4 regions of the Bacillus cereus group sp. BfR-BA-01360 genome follow, and region 2 is predicted to be linked to each of the others. Evidence: predicted binding sites of a transcription regulator. Region 2 holds the regulator's gene; each other region holds the start of a gene.

Region 1 (3,580 bases), on a different contig from region 2:
AATATCCAAACGAAGATCTTTTAACAGGTTGACAACCAATTCCATCCCTCATATAATATAACTACAATAACATATCTCCAAAGGGGAGTAGCGTCCAAGAAATAATTCTTGGAAACAAAGTCGTCATTACGTAGAACTTAGTTCTTCCGGCTTTGTTGGCATTTTCATTACATATGTCTAGCAAGACCTTTGCCTACCAACGGCAGAGGTCTTTTTTGCATTCTTTTCCAGATTCTTCTACCGCTGATAGGTAGGAGTATGGGGAAACTAAACTGTGGGGATTTTCGTCACTCGTTTAGGATTTATACAAATGAGAGGAGAATGTGTATGGATGTATCATTACTTTTGGAGTACAGCTGGGTATTACTTATTTTAATTGCATTAGAAGGGATTTTAGCAGCAGATAATGCACTTGTTCTTGCCATTATGGTAAAACATTTACCCGAAGAAAAACGAAAAAAAGCATTATTTTATGGATTAGCTGGTGCTTTCATATTTCGCTTTGGATCACTGTTTATCATTTCTTTCTTAGTTGATGTATGGCAAGTGCAGGCGCTAGGTGCCATTTATTTAATGTTTATTGCAGGTAACCATTTGTTCAAAACTTATATGAGAAAGCATACAAATGAAGAAACGAAGAAAAAAGATGCAAACATAAAGAAAAAACAAGAAAACTTTTGGTGGACGGTATTTAAAGTCGAAGTTGCTGATATCGCATTTGCAGTTGATTCTATTTTAGCTGCTGTTGCATTGGCAATGACTTTACCAAAAACAGGATTAGGTACAATCGGTAGCCTCGATACTGGTCAATTCCTTGTTATTTTTGCCGGCGGTATAATTGGTCTAATCATTATGCGATTTGCTGCTTCTGCTTTCGTACACTTATTAAAACGGAAGCCAGGACTAGAAACAGCTGCCTTCTTGATTGTTGGTTGGGTTGGGGTAAAACTTGCTGTTTACACATTAGCACACCCAACTTTAGGGATTCTCCCTCATTCATTCCCTGAATCTGCTCCATGGAAAATTGGATTCTGGATTGTACTAGTTGGAATTGCAGCTGGTGGTTGGTTCTTCTCCAAAGATACAAAAACAAACACTATACAAAAGAATTTTGATGAAAAAGCGTTGTAATCACAGCGCTTTTTTCATTTATTATACAAGCTTACCCTTCCTACTTTCTCACATAAAGCGCAACTGGAATCAATGGCAATTGTCTCCTATCCTCAACTGACTATGAGCCCTCACTATTCATCTGAATGTCCGCAAATAGTGAATAAATTACATATTAATCCCTATACTCTTTGTTTTAATATGTGTCCCTTTTGTGAAACGTTTCACAATTTTGTTGAAAATGGAATCGAATCCATGTACTTTATTCATATAAAGAGTATTTACACAAAGGAGCGCAATTATTATGCTAGAACACGGATTGACTTACGTTGTAAAACTTGCTCAGAAAAAAAAAGAAATGCTAGACACAAATTTAATGCAATACTTCATTCGTGCTGCACTTGCTGGCGTTTATATCGGCTTTATTATTGTACTATGTTTTAAATTAGGTAATTTCTTCAGTATAGAAAATTCTCCGGCAACTTATTTAGCTGCTTCTATGTTTTTCGGTATTGCACTCGTATTAATCATATACGGTGGCGCTGAATTATTTACAGGAAATACAATGTATTTTACAGTCTCCACTTTAAGAAACAAAACAACTATTTCCGATACATTTCGTAACTGGATTACTTGTTATGCAGGCAATTTAGCAGGGGCATTATTTTTTGCATTATTATTTTATGCAACTGGAATTTTTGAAACAATCGATCATGAACATTTGATGAATAAAGTTGTGGAAATCAAAATGGGAACACCTACCATTCAGCTTTTCTTTAAAGGTATTTTATGTAATTGGCTTGTCTGTTTAGCTTGTTTTCTTCCGTCTCAAGTGAAAGGTGATACAGCCAAAATTCTTGTTATGATGTTCCTTGTTTTTACTTTTTTCCTATCCGGTTATGAGCATAGCATTGCAAACTTATCATTATTTGCATTATCTTTACTATCACCACACTCTGATACAATTAGTTTTGCTGGTGCCATTCACAATTTAATTCCCGTAACACTCGGGAACATCATTGGCGGATCCGTCTTTGTAGGTATGGTATATCATTATTTAACAAGCGGAACAAAAAAAGCTGGTAAAGTTGCTCCTCAAGAGGAAATCATTCCTTTACAAGCTCATATGAAACATTAATGAAAGGGCTGTCCCAAAAGCTCCTTTCAATGACTAACCCCCCACAGAGAAAATGTACTTTCTCTGTGGGGGGGTGTTATTTTTTTGATTTCCTTCCTCAAACAAGCTGTTTTTTTCGCCTGTTTGAGGAAGTTGTAGCCTATGGCAATCAGTTCGTACTAATGCCTAGTCTTGCCTCTGAAACCAAGTCCTAAATATTTAAAATAAAAGCCGATGATCCCCTAACGTACAGGAAATCGGCTTTTTCTATGTGAAAAATTGCTTAGGATACGAAATTCGCGTTTTGTTGATACTCCCCCACTTTCATACTATTTTATTGCGATCGTTTTTTGATCTCCGTCAATAACAGTTAATATATTTTGTTTAATCGTTATTAAAACTTCTATACTACGTAAAAAAAATTCATTCTCATTAATTGCATGTAATTCCATTGGCATTGTATTTGGTAAATATATATATAAGCGATTATTGGGTTGTAATACCACCTCAATCGCATATTCAGGATTCTCTTGTAAATAGTATTTTCCCACATATCCTTCCAATAATTCAGTTGATAAATGTATAGCTTTCAGTTGCTTAGGTTTTTTTGGTAAGATTAATTCATTTGTTTTTAGTGCCTTTTCAATCGCTTCTTCAATCGCTTGTTCGTAGGTTAATCCTTGCTCTTTACTACGTAAAAAGACAAAGATTGTTTTAGATTGAAGAAAAATTTTAAAGGTGGCTGCATAGCCTGGCCAACCACCAGTATGGGACACGCATGTTCCCAGTTGTTCATCTTCATATATCATCCATCCCATACCGTAAGGAAAAGATTGTTCTGCCGAAAGAGTTGATGGAGTAAAAGCTTGTTCAAGCAATTCTTTATTCCAAAGTTGCGCACAAATGACAGCACGCCCTAATTTCCATAAGTCCTCCACCGTTGAATAAATTCCTCCATCACCGGTAATATAATCTAAACAAACAGTATCCCTAGTTTCTTCAAATTCAACAGGCCTAATATGTTTGCCACTATAAACATCATATACATATCCTTGTGCAATTTCACAAGGATATTCCTCTATAAAAGTAGTTGAAGTTACTGTTGTATGTTTCATATTTAATGGATTAAAGATCGCTTCAGTCATATACTTAGAAAAACTCTTATTCGTAACACGCTCAATCAACAGGGATAATAATACATACCCTGTATTGCTATATACCATTTGTTCACCTGCTTCAAAGAGCCGAGGTGGTGCATATTGAGTTAAGAGTTGTAGCACATCTTCATTTGAAGCAAATGTTGATTCGTTCCAATGATCAGCAAACAATTCTATATAATCAGGTAAACCTGAT
Region 2 (3,580 bases):
TTTCTTTTCAATATAGTAATCATAGTCGCCTAAATATTCTTTTGCACCGTCTGTTGATAACTCAACGACTGTAGTTGTGACACGGTTAATGAAATAGCGATCATGAGATACGAATAAAAGGGTTCCTGGATAATCAATTAATGCATTTTCCAGAATTTCTTTACTATTTAAATCAAGATGGTTGGTTGGTTCATCGAGAATTAATAAGTTTGCCTTTTGCATCATTAATTTTGCTAGGGCTAATCGAGCTTTTTGCCCACCGCTAAGAGAAGAGACTGGCTTTAATACATCATCACCTGTAAATAAAAAATTACCAAGTAGTGTACGAATTTCTTTTTCTGGCGCTAGCGGATAATCATCCCATAGTTCATCTAACACACGCTTAGATGATGTTAAGTTTGCTTGTTCTTGATCATAATATCCAACAGATACATTTGAACCAAAAGAAATCTCGCCATGTAATGTTTGTAACTTGTTCACAATAGATTTTAATAATGTAGATTTCCCAATTCCATTCGGCCCAACTAGCGCCACGCTATCGCCACGAGTTAAACGCATATTTACATGTTTGATAATAGGATTCTCATCATAGCCAATTGAAACATCTTTTAATTGGAGGACATCATTCCCGCTTTGTTTTTCAATATCGAAATGGAACGAGGCGGATTTGGAATCTCCGACGGGTCTAGTAAGTAATTCCATTCGCTCCAACTGTTTGCGTCGACTTTGCGCTCGCTTCGTTGTAGAGGCGCGTGCAATGTTCTTTTGAACAAAGTCTTCAAGTTTTGCGATCTCTTCTTGTTGTTTCTCGTAGCGTTTCATTTCTTGCTCATATTGTGCAGCTTTTAACTCTAAATATTTACTATAGTTGCCAACATATCGTCTACTTTCTTTATTAGAAATTTCATATACTTGAGTAACAAGTTTATCTAAAAAGTAACGGTCATGAGAAACGATTAAGATCGCACCAGGATATCCTTGTAAGTATTGCTCCAACCACGTTAATGTATCAATATCTAAATGGTTGGTCGGTTCATCTAATATGAGTAAATCAGGGCGCGTTAATAATAATTTTCCAAGAGCTAATCTTGTTTTTTGTCCACCGCTTAATGTGGAAATGGTTGTTTGGTGTGTTTCAGGTGGGAAACCGAGCCCGCTTACAATTGAGCGAATATCAGCTTCATATTGATAACCACCTTGATTTTTATAATCTAACTGTAGTTGATCATACTCACGAAGTAATTTTTCGTAGACGACAGCATTTGAGAAGTTTTCTTCTAATCCCATCTCATGCTCTAACCTTCGCAGTCTTTTCTCCATTTCCTGTAAATGTGTGAAGACAGTTAGCATCTCATCCCAAATTGTTAAAGAAGTTTCTAATCCAGTATTTTGAGCTAGGTAGCCAATTGAAACATCTTTCGGCTTTATTATTTCACCGCTATCATAAGACAATTCTCCAGCGATTATTTTTAATAATGTAGATTTTCCAGCACCGTTTCGGCCGACTAGTGCAATACGGTCTTTTGTTTGAACTTCCAATTTAATATGAGCTAGAATTGTTTCAGCACCATATAATTTTGAAAGCCCATTCACTTGTAATAAAATCAATGTTTTCACCTCAAATAAATTCTTAACTTTGCCAAGTTTATATTTCTCAATCATACTAAAAATAGTGTATAGTTTAAAATAAAGAGAGTTTTTCTTTCTTTCTTTATTATACAAGGAATGTTATAAGTGCTAAACTTTTGTATTTATTCCAAGTATACGAACAAAGATAGGAAGAGAGGAGAGGTTATATGGATCAGCAAAAGATTCCGCAGGCCACAGCCAAAAGATTGCCTCTATACTATCGATTTATCCAAAATTTATCTCTTTCTGGTAAGCAACGTGTTTCATCAGCAGAATTGAGTGAAGCGGTGAAGGTAGATTCCGCAACAATTCGAAGAGATTTCTCATATTTTGGAGCGTTAGGGAAAAAAGGATATGGATATAATGTAAACTATTTATTATCATTTTTCCGTGAAACGCTTGATCAAGATGATATAACACGCGTGGCACTTATTGGAGTAGGGAATTTAGGGACCGCTTTCTTACATTACAATTTCACAAAAAATAATAATACGAAAATTGAAATGGCATTTGATGTCGATGAAGAGAAAGTGGGAAAAGAAATCGGAGGAATTCCTGTATATCATTTGGATGAATTGGAAGAGCGACTAACGAATGATATACAAGTGGCAATACTAACAGTACCTGCTAACGTTGCACAAGCTGTAGCAGATCGATTGGCTTATACAAGTGTACACGGTATTTTGAATTTTACACCGGCACGGTTAAATGTATCAGAAAAAATAAGGATTCATCATATTGATTTAGCAGTAGAATTACAAACGCTTGTTTATTTTCTGAAAAATTATCCACAGTAAAACGCAGAGGAATCCCTCTGCGTTTTACTGTTTTTTCTTTATGAATTTAACTAAAATCAATCGAAGTGCTAGATTAAAGTCAATTGTTGCCATAGCAGCGAACAGTATTGTCCAGATGTTCCAAACAGTATCTGTTGCTTTCATGATAGCAAAGACTACAAAGATGCAGCCAAGAAGGAAATATAGTGCTGCCATGAACAAAGGTGAATTTCTCATGTTAAAAATCCTCCGATAAAGCCTTGCATTTTTTCAGCTTGTTTCATTAGCTCTTGTATTTGTTCGTTATTACTTACGAAAACTTGAACTACTGCGACTACTGTATTCATTCCAACATGAGCCATAATCGGAACGATAATTCGACGCGTTTGCACATATAAAAAGGCAAACACAAGGCCCATAGCAGTGTATATTAATAAGTGTGTAAAATCAAAATGGATAGCAGCAAACACAAGCGAACTAATAATTGCTGCGATAAAGAAGTTGAACTTTTTATATAATGTACCAAATAAAATCTTTCTAAATACAATTTCTTCTAAAATAGGTCCTATTATTGAGATAACAATAAGGAACCATGGAGTCGTTCTTGCAATTTCCATTAAATGTGCGGTATTTTCAGAGCCAGGCTTAATACCTAGTACATGCATCTCGATGACACCTGCAATTGTTTGAGCAAAAAATGCCATAAAGAAGCCAATAAAAATCCAACCAATTGTCGCAGGGATATTCGAGCGTTTTGTATCCAAATGTCTATCGCGAATATCGGTTCTAAGTAATAACAATACAATACATAATGCGATAAAGAAGCTAATAATAGCCCAATGACCGGTTAGAAGTTGAATTTTTTCTTCACCTGTAAATCCTCTATTATCGTATAGACCAGTTTTTGCGAGAAGGGGCAAGCCAATGATTCCTGATAACTGCATAACAATGTATGTAACGACAATCCACCAATATTGTTTTTTCAAGTGGGATAACCATCCTTTCTAATTTTATCTTATGAGATCAGGCCGGATTACATGTAATCAGCCAGTCGAATATTATGTAAGTACTGCTTTTATGAAAAAATTTTATTTAAAAATAAAATAGGAGACAGGAAAAAGGTGTTCGAATAGAGAAAACAACTTATGGTATCTTTCCTATTGTAACATACGATA
Region 3 (3,580 bases), on a different contig from region 2:
TCCCAATACAGCATATTCGCAACTGCATCAACACGAAAACCATCAATATGATAATATTTCATCCAAAATAGTGCATTTGAAATTAAAAAATTCCTTACCTCTCGCTTTCCTAAATCAAAGTTTGCCGTTCCCCAAACACGATTTTCTTGTACATCTAAATCTCTATATTCATAGGTTGGTGTTCCATCGAATAAATATAAGCCATGAGCATCTTTGCAAAAATGCCCTGGTACCCAATCTAAAATGACACCGATTCCATATTTATGACATTCATCGACAAAATACATAAAATCATGCGGCGTGCCGAAACGACTTGTCACTGCATAGTATCCCGTCCCTTGATATCCCCATGACCGATCATATGGATGCTCAACAAGCGGCATAATCTCAATATGAGTAAAATGATGATTTACCATATAAGGAATCAATTCCTCTGCCATTTCACGATATGAGTATAAAGAACCATCTTCTTTCTTTTTCCATGATCCAAAATGCAATTCATAAATTGCCATTGCTTCTTTATAAACTGACTTTTTTTTCTTTTTACGAAACCAATTTTTATCATTCCATTCGTATCCCTCTATATCCAAAATAACAGATGCCGTATTTGGTCTTACTTCTGCATATGTTGCATAAGGATCTGCTTTCAAAATCACTTCGCCATTGATGGTCTCAATAGCATATTTATATATTTCTTTTTCTTCTATTTGAGGAATAAATAGCGACCAAATCCCCGCTTCTGTCACTTTTTGCATCCTATGTTGCTTTTCATTCCATTCATTAAAATCTCCAACAACACTTAGATTTTTAGCACGAGGAGCCCATACAGTAAAACTTACACCATGCACTCCATTTTCTACTGCAAGATGTGCTCCAAATATTTGATAGCTCTCATAACATTTCTCTGTATGAAATTGTTCTAACCTTTCTTCTAAACAATGTATGGCACGCAATATGTTCACCTCACGAAGATGACAGAATTTTTCAATACATTCAACATTCGCTATAGGGATGAAATATCCTTGTTCCTTTTGAAATAAATATCCGTTTTTTCATAACATTTGAGAGAAAAAACATCACCTTATAAGGAAATATATCGAAATTTGACGAACATTTTCCGAAAACGCTTTAATGATTGAGAAGAAATGATTAGGATATATCGGCAATTTCAACAAATTGCGTCACTTCATTAACTATTAAAAAAAGAGTCCGCCCAAAAGTATAACTTTTGGGCGGACTCTTTTTTATCCTTCTCCAGCAAAAAGGGATATATTTTGGGGATATACAACAAGAACTAGAAAAGGAATTTATATAAAATTTAGAAGCAGGAAGCAGTTCCCCGCTTCTAAATCAGTTATTAACTATCTTATAATACTGGTGCCATTGTTTCTTTCAATACTTTTACAGAATGAGCGAATTTTGCTTTTTCTTCTTCATTCAACTCGAGCTCAACAATTTCACGTACACCTTGACGATTAATAATAGCAGGAACACCTACATAAGCATCTTTCTCACCATATTGGCCTTCAAGGTATGCAGATACAGTTAATACGCTGTTCTCGTTGTTTAAAATTGCTTTTGTTACACGAAGTAGTGACATACCGATTCCATAGTAAGTTGCGCCTTTACGCTCGATGATATGATAAGCAGCATCACGAACATTGACAAAGATATCTTCTAAATCTTTTTGGCTGTATTTTTCTTTGTTATCAGACATAATTTTTTCAATTTTTTGAACACCTATTGTCGCATGACTCCAAACTGGAAGTTCAGTATCACCATGTTCCCCAATGATATATGCATGAACATTGCGTGGATCCACATCGAAGTAATCACCCAACATGTAGCGGAAACGAGCAGAGTCAAGAGTTGTACCAGAACCAATTACACGCTCTTTTGGTAATCCAGATTCTTTCCAAGTTACATAAGTTAAAATATCAACTGGGTTAGTTGCGATTAAGAAAATCCCATCGAAACCAGTATCCATAATACTACGAACAATTTGCTTAAAGATTTTTGCATTTTTCTCCACTAAATCTAAACGAGTTTCACCTGGTTTTTGTGGTAATCCAGCTGTGATACAGACAATGTCAGCATCCTTACAATCTTCATAGCTACCTTTCCAAATCTTTGTTGGTGATGGAGCAAATGGTACCGCATGGCTTAAGTCCATCGCTTCTCCTTCTGCCTTTGCTTCATTCACATCTACAAGCACGAATTCTTCAGCTACACCTTGGTTAATCATGGAATAAGCGTAACTACAACCTACAGCTCCTGTTCCTACTAATACTACACGATTAATGCCTTTTTTCATTGTGAATTCCCCTCTCTATGACTAACATTTATTATTGTTGTTTTAATAATTAATTAAAGTACTAATTTAATGTTGTTTAACTTCCTTACACTCATATTGTAGCATAAGTAATTGTGAAAAAGTTCACAAATTATGACCTATTTGTGAACTTTTTCACACATAGTAGAAAGTTATACTATTACCCATGAAATCAATTCCATTTTTTCGATCTGCCTGCTAATTGTAAAAAAACAATTAGTATATACATATACTTCTTTTTCTCCTTACCTGCACGATCTCGATACCTTCCAAAGCTTATGTTCTTTATGGAATCCCTACTTGATATTCCATTTCTTCTCAATAGTCTGCAAGTAATTAGATTTGATACAATAAAAATGAGGTGAAATAATGAGGAATTCGTAAGAGAGCAAAACAATAACCATTCCTATTCTTTGGAGTATTTCTTTAATAATTGCTACATTGCTAATATTTTTTATAACAAGATTAAATCTATGGACCTTAATTATTTGATCCCGCTATTTCAGGGTAGTAAGACTCCCACCTCAAGATTCAGAGAGCAGCAAGGAAGATAGGTGGGAGTAGGGCTGCCCGTAACAGCCCGATTGGTGAGGGCCCATAATCAGCGAGGGATGAAGCCCCCCCACTGATTAAAGTTTTACTTTATTTTCTATAATCGATGTTGGATGTATCATCGCTTCACTCTTAGCAGTTAAAGCCAAAAAACTTAGCATAATGATCTTTTGTATGATATTAAGTAGTATATGTTTTATACTATTAACCATTATTATATTTTTACTATTTCAGAAACATGAAAAAAGAGATAGCATAATGCTATCTCTTTCATATGACCCGTACGGGATTCGAACCCGTGTTACCGCCGTGAAAGGGCGGTGTCTTAACCACTTGACCAACGGGCCAAATTTCTGGCAGAGAAGAAGGGATTCGAACCCTCGCGCCGCGTTAGCGACCTACTCCCTTAGCAGGGGAGCCCCTTGAGCCTCTTGGGTACTTCTCTATAATGGCTCCGCAGGTAGGACTCGAACCTACGACCGATCGGTTAACAGCCGATAGCTCTACCACTGAGCTACTGCGGAATAATGGTGGGCCTAAATGGACTTGAACCATCGACCTCACGCTTATCAGGCGTGCGCTCTAACCAGCTGAGCTATAGGCCCACAGAAGAAAAAGCGGGTGAAGAGAATCGAACTCTCGACCAGAGCTTGGAAGGCTCTTGTTTTACCACTAAACTACACCCGCATAAAATTG
Region 4 (3,580 bases), on a different contig from region 2:
TTTAGATATATAGCTTTACTACTTATTTTATAAAATTTCGGAGGGATTTCTTATGAAAATTGGAATTATCGGAGCAAGTGGAAAAGCTGGAAGCCGTATTATGAAAGAAGCACTTGATCGCGGCCATGAAGTTACTGCAATTGTACGAAACGCATCAAACATTACAGACAAGAATGTAAAAGTATTAGAAAAATCCGTATTCGATCTTACTTCTAACGACCTTCAAACATTCGATGTAGTTGTGAACGCATTTGGTGCGCCAACTGGTAAAGAGCATCTTCACGTTGATGCCGGAAACGTATTAATTGAGGCCATGAAAGGTGCGCCACATACAAAATTAATTGTTGTCGGCGGTGCTGGTAGTCTATTTATAGACGAAGCAAAAACAACACGAGTATTTGAAACACCAGATTTCCCAGCAGAATATCTTCCAACTGCCCAAAATCAAGGCAAAAACCTAGAAATTTTACAACAAACAAACGACATTACTTGGACATTCATTAGCCCTTCTGCTCTATTCGCATTAGGAAAACGTACTGGTTCTTATAAAACTGGTAAAGATCATCTTCTTGTTAACTCAAAAGGCGATAGCTATGTAAGTTATGAAGATTTTGCTGTAGCAACACTTGATGAAATCGAAAATCCAAAACACGAAAACGAACGCTTCACAGTTGTTTCTGAAGCAGAATAATAAAGGGAATTTTTGAATCAACAGGCACTTTAGCCCCACTAAAGTAAAACTCGCCCCTAAAATCTTGAGGTGGGAGTTTTACTTTTTATTAATATCTTCCACCAAAATCACCATTGTTCTACCACATAACGAATACTCGTTTATCTCTTGTAAGATGTAGATGGTTGATTCGCGATGCTTCATTTTTTTCAGCTCACAGCTACTTCTAAGCTTGATTTTTTCTTACTTCTTTCAAATAGTACAACTGCATTTTGGAGATTGCTGTCTCCTTATGAGCATCCCTTTTTAATTTGAAATCAAAATTCACCAGGCCGTATTTACTTCGAATGAAAATGCGAATTTTTCCGCCCACATTTCCCCTTTGAGGTGGATCAGTTGATTGCGCTTGATAGGTTCCTCTCTTCGCATTCATTTGTTTGAACTGCACATAATCTTTTCTCAATATCTTACTCGCATCAAACGCCCCTTCATTCTTTTTATGTAGCACGCGAACTATCATCAAAAAAAGGGAAAATGAACAAAACTTACTCATTTTTCCCTTTTCTTCTCTATATTCGACTATGTTTTAAATCATTCGAAAATAAAATGTCTGCCCTCGTCCTTTGTCATCACTAAGTTATGGAATCAAATCCATATAGTTACGAATCATTTTTTATGTTAACATAAGTGTATATAGTATATAATAAAAGATATATATTATACACTTGCCGATAAAGGAACTTTTCTATGATGCGGACAAGTTCATAAATAATAGGTAAGACATTATGATTTTAAATTTCTTCAACTGGAATTAGAAATTTAAGGGCATTTATCTCATTTTGTGAAGCTTTGTATAAAGTTTTGCATTTTTTTGCTGTTCTTACCTATATTCGGGATACTTATTCCACAAAATAAGAGTATTGTTATCGTAAAGGAGAATTGGAGATGCCAGAAACTATCACTCAAACAAAGCCTGAACAAGAATCTGTACAAATTTCTGCTAGCCAAGGACAACTAGATGTACTTGACCAGTTATTAAAACCTGAAGTACAACAATCATTAACTACGCTAGTAGAACAGCTTCCAAAATTAACTGAGCTTGTTAACATTTTAACTAAGTCTTATGATTTCGCACAAACTGTTGCAAATGATGAAGTATTAAAAAGCGACACTGTTGGTGCAATCCAAGAGATTGTAGAACCTGTAAAAGATACTGTGAAAACAATAGCAGCAACTGCTATTGAAGCAAAAGATCGCGCTGAAGAAAGCAATGAAGTTATCGGTCTTTTTGGTTTATTAAAATTATTAAAAGATCCACAAGCACAAAAAATGTTCCGCTTTGTAAATGCTTATCTTCAAATTAGTGCAGAACGTAATAATAAATAATTTATCTTATAACAACAATTAGTAAAGACGGGGGATATCATACTATGTCAAAACAAATTGTCATCTTAGGCGCTGGTTATGGCGGACTTCTTGCCGCTTTAAATGTACGCAAATATTACAGCAAATCAGAAGCACAAGTTACAGTTATTAACCAATATCCAACACACCAAATCATCACAGAACTACACCGCTTAGCAGCAGGTAATATTTCTGAGCAAGCAATTGCAATGCCACTTACGAAACTTTTCAAAGGAAAAGATATCGATCTTAAAATTGCAACAGTTGAATCTTTCTCAGTGGATAAAAAAGAAGTTAAACTAGTTGGCGGCACTACTTTATCTTATGATGCACTTGTAGTTGCTTTAGGAAGTAAAACCGCTTACTTCGGTATTCCAGGATTAGAAGAAAACAGCATGGTATTAAAATCTGCTGACGATGCAAACAAAATCTTTAAACATGTGGAAGAACGCATTCGTGAATACGCAAAAACAAAAAATGAAGCTGATGCGACAATCTTAATCGGCGGTGGCGGATTAACTGGTGTTGAGCTAGTGGGTGAACTTGCTGATGTTATGCCTAAACTTGCAAAAAGCTACGGCGTAAATCCAAAAGAAGTAAAATTACTTCTTGTTGAAGCAGGTCCAAAAATCCTTCCAGTATTACCAGACGATTTAATCGAACGTGCGACAACTAGCCTAGAAGCACGCGGTGTTACATTCTTAACAGGGCTTCCTGTAACAAATGTTGAAGGCAACACAATCGAATTAAAGGACGGTCAAAAAATCGTTGCGAACACATTCGTTTGGACAGGTGGCGTACAAGGTAACCCATTAATTGGCGAATCTGGTCTTGAAGTAAACCGTGGCCGTGCAACTGTTGACGACTACTTACAATCTACTTCTCATAAAAATGTATTCGTTGCTGGAGACAGCGCTGTTGTATTCGGCCCAGAAGGTCGCCCATATCCACCAACTGCACAAATCGCTTGGCAAATGGGTGAACTAATTGGATACAACTTATACGCAGCATTAGAAGGCAAAGCTCTTGAAGAGTTTAAACCAGTAAACTCTGGTACACTTGCAAGCCTAGGACGTAAAGATGCTGTTGCTATTATTGGTGCAAGCTCAACTCCACTTAAAGGCTTACCTGCATCATTAATGAAAGAAGCAAGTAACGTTCGTTACTTATCACACATTAAAGGATTATTCAGCTTAGCTTACTAATCCGTATCGAAGCCTAAATCATACATCTCATGATTTAGGCTTTTTTGTATACATAGCTTTATTCGTCATGAAAATATAATAATCCTCCAAAATTGTTCTAATATACTGATTTTTTCATCAAAATTGTGTATAAAAATAGAAGCAAGGATTATTCCTCGCTCCTACTTTTCCTTTCAATACTTTTGCTCATTTCAAATAAACTGAAACTTTAATCAGTGGGGGGGTTCTTCATCTCCCACTGATTATGAGCCCTCACCAATCGTGCTGTTACGAACAGCATTACTCCCACCTATCTTCCTTG

The links. Region 2 encodes Rex, which represses fermentation and respiration genes when NADH is low (regulators of the CRP and FNR family bind a similar motif). Its sites were predicted from a motif close to TTGTGAAATATTTCACAA; they were not measured.
Positions count from the first base shown of each region.
Region 1: a site for Rex is predicted at 1,323-1,340, ahead of MR056_RS03855 (formate/nitrite transporter family protein). Genes of this name have one in related genera too.
Region 3: a site for Rex is predicted at 2,426-2,443, ahead of MR056_RS10445 (L-lactate dehydrogenase). Genes of this name have one in related genera too.
Region 4: a site for Rex is predicted at 1,510-1,527, ahead of MR056_RS12875 (DUF1641 domain-containing protein). Genes of this name have one in related genera too.

Region 1 is NZ_JAKUFV010000003.1:48,879-52,458, reverse strand. Features, by position in the region: gene MR056_RS03865 (TrkH family potassium uptake protein) at 1-32, shown strand, start outside; yybP-ykoY riboswitch at 71-245, shown strand; gene MR056_RS03860 (TerC family protein) at 328-1,131, shown strand; gene MR056_RS03855 (formate/nitrite transporter family protein) at 1,415-2,248, shown strand; gene MR056_RS03850 (serine hydrolase domain-containing protein) at 2,557-3,580, opposite strand, start outside.
Region 2 is NZ_JAKUFV010000037.1:8,601-12,180, reverse strand. Features, by position in the region: gene MR056_RS20850 (ABC-F family ATP-binding cassette domain-containing protein) at 1-1,608, opposite strand, end outside; gene MR056_RS20845 (redox-sensing transcriptional repressor Rex) at 1,797-2,426, shown strand; gene MR056_RS20840 (YdiK family protein) at 2,451-2,642, opposite strand; gene MR056_RS20835 (CPBP family intramembrane glutamic endopeptidase) at 2,639-3,391, opposite strand.
Region 3 is NZ_JAKUFV010000009.1:984-4,563, reverse strand. Features, by position in the region: gene glgB (1,4-alpha-glucan branching protein GlgB) at 1-953, opposite strand, end outside; gene MR056_RS10445 (L-lactate dehydrogenase) at 1,367-2,314, opposite strand; tRNA gene MR056_RS10440 (tRNA-Glu) at 3,160-3,231, opposite strand; tRNA gene MR056_RS10435 (tRNA-Ser) at 3,239-3,329, opposite strand; tRNA gene MR056_RS10430 (tRNA-Asn) at 3,334-3,408, opposite strand; tRNA gene MR056_RS10425 (tRNA-Ile) at 3,413-3,489, opposite strand; tRNA gene MR056_RS10420 (tRNA-Gly) at 3,501-3,571, opposite strand.
Region 4 is NZ_JAKUFV010000012.1:77,475-81,054, reverse strand. Features, by position in the region: gene MR056_RS12885 (NAD(P)-dependent oxidoreductase) at 53-691, shown strand; gene MR056_RS12880 (hypothetical protein) at 897-1,223, opposite strand; gene MR056_RS12875 (DUF1641 domain-containing protein) at 1,616-2,056, shown strand; gene MR056_RS12870 (NAD(P)/FAD-dependent oxidoreductase) at 2,101-3,279, shown strand.